2 regions of the Anaerobacillus sp. ABA4_114 genome follow, and region 2 is predicted to be linked to the other one. Evidence: a T-box and tRNA genes for the amino acid it is inferred to sense, from the RefSeq annotation. Region 2 holds a T-box; the other holds one or more tRNA genes.
What was found. A T-box is a leader RNA that pairs with one kind of tRNA and senses whether it is charged. The one in region 2 lies ahead of argS (arginine--tRNA ligase), so its partner is inferred to be a tRNA-Arg.
Positions count from the first base shown of each region.

Region 1: it has a tRNA-Arg gene. The T-box ahead of argS (arginine--tRNA ligase) is inferred to sense a tRNA for this amino acid. The anticodon was not compared.

Region 1 covers NZ_JBSWUM010000001.1:3,954,577-3,956,812, forward strand. The annotation lists rRNA gene ACXAEY_RS20460 (16S ribosomal RNA) at 1-860, opposite strand, end outside; tRNA gene ACXAEY_RS20465 (tRNA-Ile) at 1,030-1,106, opposite strand; tRNA gene ACXAEY_RS20470 (tRNA-Gly) at 1,114-1,187, opposite strand; tRNA gene ACXAEY_RS20475 (tRNA-Pro) at 1,197-1,273, opposite strand; tRNA gene ACXAEY_RS20480 (tRNA-Arg) at 1,290-1,366, opposite strand; tRNA gene ACXAEY_RS20485 (tRNA-Leu) at 1,377-1,462, opposite strand; tRNA gene ACXAEY_RS20490 (tRNA-Leu) at 1,487-1,571, opposite strand; tRNA gene ACXAEY_RS20495 (tRNA-Lys) at 1,580-1,655, opposite strand; tRNA gene ACXAEY_RS20500 (tRNA-Gln) at 1,661-1,735, opposite strand; tRNA gene ACXAEY_RS20505 (tRNA-Asp) at 1,755-1,830, opposite strand; tRNA gene ACXAEY_RS20510 (tRNA-Glu) at 1,873-1,947, opposite strand; tRNA gene ACXAEY_RS20515 (tRNA-Ser) at 1,955-2,045, opposite strand; tRNA gene ACXAEY_RS20520 (tRNA-Asn) at 2,049-2,123, opposite strand.
Region 2 covers NZ_JBSWUM010000001.1:3,600,161-3,602,396, forward strand. The annotation lists gene argS (arginine--tRNA ligase) at 1-1,304, opposite strand, end outside; T-box leader at 1,354-1,564, opposite strand; gene ACXAEY_RS18525 (hypothetical protein) at 1,623-1,817, opposite strand; gene ACXAEY_RS18530 (hypothetical protein) at 2,039-2,236, opposite strand, start outside.

The DNA of each region.
Region 1 (2,236 bases), 350 kb from region 2:
CTGAGGGTGGAACCCCCCAACACCTAGCACTCATCGTTTACGGCGTGGACTACCAGGGTATCTAATCCTGTTTGCTCCCCACGCTTTCGCGCCTCAGCGTCAGTTACAGACCAGAGAGCCGCCTTCGCCACTGGTGTTCCTCCACATATCTACGCATTTCACCGCTACACGTGGAATTCCACTCTCCTCTTCTGCACTCAAGTCCCCCAGTTTCCAATGGCCCTCCACGGTTGAGCCGTGGGCTTTCACATCAGACTTAAGAGACCGCCTGCGCGCGCTTTACGCCCAATAATTCCGGACAACGCTTGCCACCTACGTATTACCGCGGCTGCTGGCACGTAGTTAGCCGTGGCTTTCTGGTTAGGTACCGTCAAGGTACCGCCCTATTCGAACGGTACTTGTTCTTCCCTAACAACAGAGCTTTACGACCCGAAGGCCTTCGTCACTCACGCGGCGTTGCTCCGTCAGACTTTCGTCCATTGCGGAAGATTCCCTACTGCTGCCTCCCGTAGGAGTCTGGGCCGTGTCTCAGTCCCAGTGTGGCCGATCACCCTCTCAGGTCGGCTACGCATCGTGGCCTTGGTAAGCCGTTACCTTACCAACTAGCTAATGCGCCGCGGGCCCATCCTACAGTGTTAGCCAAAGGCCAACTTTCAACGTTGCATCATGCGATGCTATGTATTACCCGGTATTAGCTCCGGTTTCCCGGAGTTATCCCAGTCTGTAGGGCAGGTTGCCCACGTGTTACTCACCCGTCCGCCGCTGAGAAATGGGAGCAAGCTCCCATTTCTCCGCTCGACTTGCATGTATTAGGCACGCCGCCAGCGTTCGTCCTGAGCCAGGATCAAACTCTCCGATAGAAAAGTTCAATCTAGCTTTAAAACAATGTTGTTTCCGTAGAAACAATATCTTGCATGGCGTTTCGTTCAGTTTTCAAAGATCGATTTGTTTCTTTCAATGTCGTTTTCAGCGACTTTACTAATGTATCACATCTTACGAAGTCGCGTCAACACCTTTTTTTAAGAAAGATGGTGGGCCTGAGTGGACTCGAACCACCGACCTCACGCTTATCAGGCGTGCGCTCTAACCAGCTGAGCTACAGGCCCATCTTTATGGAGCGGGTGATGGGAATCGAACCCACGACATCAGCTTGGAAGGCTGAGGTTTTACCACTAAACTACACCCGCATTTCTAGATGGTCGGGAAGACAGGATTTGAACCTGCGACCCCTTGGTCCCAAACCAAGTGCTCTGCCAAGCTGAGCTACTTCCCGACTATGTTATTAAAAATGGCGCGCCCGAGAGGAGTCGAACCCCTAACCTTCTGATCCGTAGTCAGACGCTCTATCCAATTGAGCTACGGGCGCATTATATAGTTGGTGCGGTTGAGAGGACTCGAACCTCCACGGGGTCTCCCCCACTAGCCCCTCAAGCTAGCGCGTCTGCCATTCCGCCACAACCGCGAAAACGTATTTCTTTTTTTGAATTGGTGCGGGTGAAGGGACTCGAACCCCCACGTCGTAAGACACTAGATCCTAAGTCTAGCGCGTCTGCCAATTCCGCCACACCCGCATGAAACATGGTGAGCCATGAAGGACTCGAACCTTCGACCCTCTGATTAAAAGTCAGATGCTCTACCAACTGAGCTAATGGCTCGATAATGGCTGGGCTAGCTGGATTCGAACCAGCGCATGACGGAATCAAAATCCGTTGCCTTACCGCTTGGCTATAGCCCAATATCGATGTGAAAATAAATGGCGGTCCCGACGGGAATCGAACCCGCGATCTCCTGCGTGACAGGCAGGCATGTTAACCGCTACACCACGGGACCTTATCATGCTATTGTTTTTATTGTTCGTTGTTCGAATAAAAATGGTGACCCGTACGGGATTCGAACCCGTGTTACCGCCGTGAAAGGGCGGTGTCTTAACCGCTTGACCAACGGGCCATAAAAATGGCGGAGAAGGAGGGATTTGAACCCTCGCGCCGCTCACGCGACCTACACCCTTAGCAGGGGCGCCCCTTCAGCCACTTGGGTACTTCTCCGTTTGGCTCCACAGGTAGGATTCGAACCTACGACCGATCGGTTAACAGCCGATAGCTCTACCACTGAGCTACTGTGGAATAATATGTTGTTTGTTATTGCCGTCGTTATCGGCGACATTTAATATAATAACCCATCCAGAAAGCAAAGTCAACACATTCTCAAAAGTTTTTTTGGCTGTTTTTGAGAAGCT
Region 2 (2,236 bases):
GAGAAATCGATGTCGTTTCGACGGTCATTCTTCAAATCGTGGAACAGTACAGCTCCTACACCAACTTGTTTTGCAATAACATCTTTATTTAATAACGAAGGATTTTTCGTTTCAATATTAACTTTCGCAAGCTGAATTGCCTCTTGAAGCACTTCTTCTAGGAGAACGACTTTCCCTTTACGCGTAGACATTTTTTTGCCATCCTTCAACATCATACCGAATGAGATATGATGCATGTTTTCTGCGAAATCAAAGTCTAGCTTCTTCAATACTTCGATCAGTTGTTTAAAGTGCAAGCTTTGTTCATTCCCTACTACGTATAAAGATTGACTGAATCCATATGTTTCGTAGCGGTATAACGCTGCTGCTAAATCACGGGTAGCATATAACGTTGCTCCATCTTTTTTCTTAATCAAACATGGAGGAAGGTTGTCGTCGTCCATCTCTACAACTAGCGCACCTTCTGACTCTTTGAGTAACTCTTTGTCAGATAGAAGCTGAACAACGCGATCCATCTTATCGTTGTAAAATGCTTCCCCGTTTGTTGAGTCGAAGGAAATATCCATCAATTCATAGATACGATTAAACTCTTTTAGTGATTCTTCTCTAAACCATTCCCATAGCTTAACGGCCTGCTTATCTCCATCTTCTAAGCGCTTAAACCATCTTCTTCCTTCATCTTCAAGATTGGCGTCTTTCTCAGCTTCTTCGTGAAACTTAATGTATAGAGCGAGAAGTTCTTTAATCGTATTCTGACGAACCTTTTCTTCGTCACCCCATTTCAAGTAAGCTGCGATCAGCTTACCGAACTGAGTTCCCCAATCTCCCAGGTGATTGATTCGGATAGGCTCGTAGCCTATTTTTTCAAGTAATAGAGCTAGTGAATTTCCAATAACAGTTGAGCGTAAGTGCCCCATTGAAAAGGGTTTCGCTATATTAGGAGAAGACATGTCGATTGGAACTTTTCCATTGTTGCCATGATTGCTCCTTCCAAATTCATATCCACTCTCTAACACGTCACTTATGATTTCTGATGAAGCCTGTCTCTTTTTCAAATACACATTAAGATAGGCCCCTACAGACTCACATCTTTCAAACGCAGGATGTTCTAATTTGGGCGCTAACTCTGATGCGATTTGGTGAGGAGAACGTCTCATGATTTTAGCGAGATCAAAACATGGAAAGGCAAAATCTCCATAGCTTTCTTGACTTGGTTTTTCGATTCGGTTGAGGATGGTCTCGTACGCTACTTTATTTTCAATCACATGATAAAGCTCATTTGCAAATATGTCTTTATAGTTCAATTAAAAATCCTCCTTCATAATATACAAAAAACTCCGCCTCTAATCATTGATTAGAGACGGAGTAATCCGCGGTACCACTCTTATTGCCTGGTTACAACCAGTGCCAACTTTATTCCATAACGGGGAAACCGACCATTCCTACTAATCGTTCAGAACAGTATCTTGAAAGTCCGGTTCATGCTTGCCTAGGCTCCAGGCTCACACCATCCCCGGATCGCTTTTCCCTTCACAAACACTACTCTCTTTCGCATAGACGTTGTTATATTACTAATCAGTATAGCTAAATCACACAAAAAATCAAACCATTTTTTTGGCACATTAGCCTGAGTGCTGTTCCTGAGGTTGTTCTTGACGTTCTCCATCGGCCAAACCTTCTTTATAAGCTTCCCGATAAATAGAGGTCATGTACATGTAAATAAGCTGTCTTACTTTAGGTTCAACGTTGACGACTTCTAAATGTTTCATACACCGATCTACAGCGAGCTTCTCCTTCTGAGTGTTTCTTATCGTCATCGTAAGAACCACCTTCCAATTTAGTACCTTTATTATACATTACTTAAACAACAAGAGTACATACATTCGACAAAACCTATCAAAACATCAATGAAAATGATACAAATGGACAGCAAACCTGACTGTTCATCTGAGTCTTTTTGCATATATCTCGTTTGTTCAACTTATTTTCACCATACAACTATTGAACAATCGGTATACAAAAAAGTAGAACGAGAATATTACTCTCGTTCTACTTTTTCCATCTCTTCAATGACAGGTTCCTTTGAACCATGCCATGCATAAGCAACGTTGTAAAGTTCACCTTCGACTACTAAATTCCAAGTCATCTCATCTTCTACAACAAGCTTTTTGGCATCACCTTCACCCTCGGGCTGTACAAAGACATAGTACTCGTGGTGATGACTTTCCTTACTAAC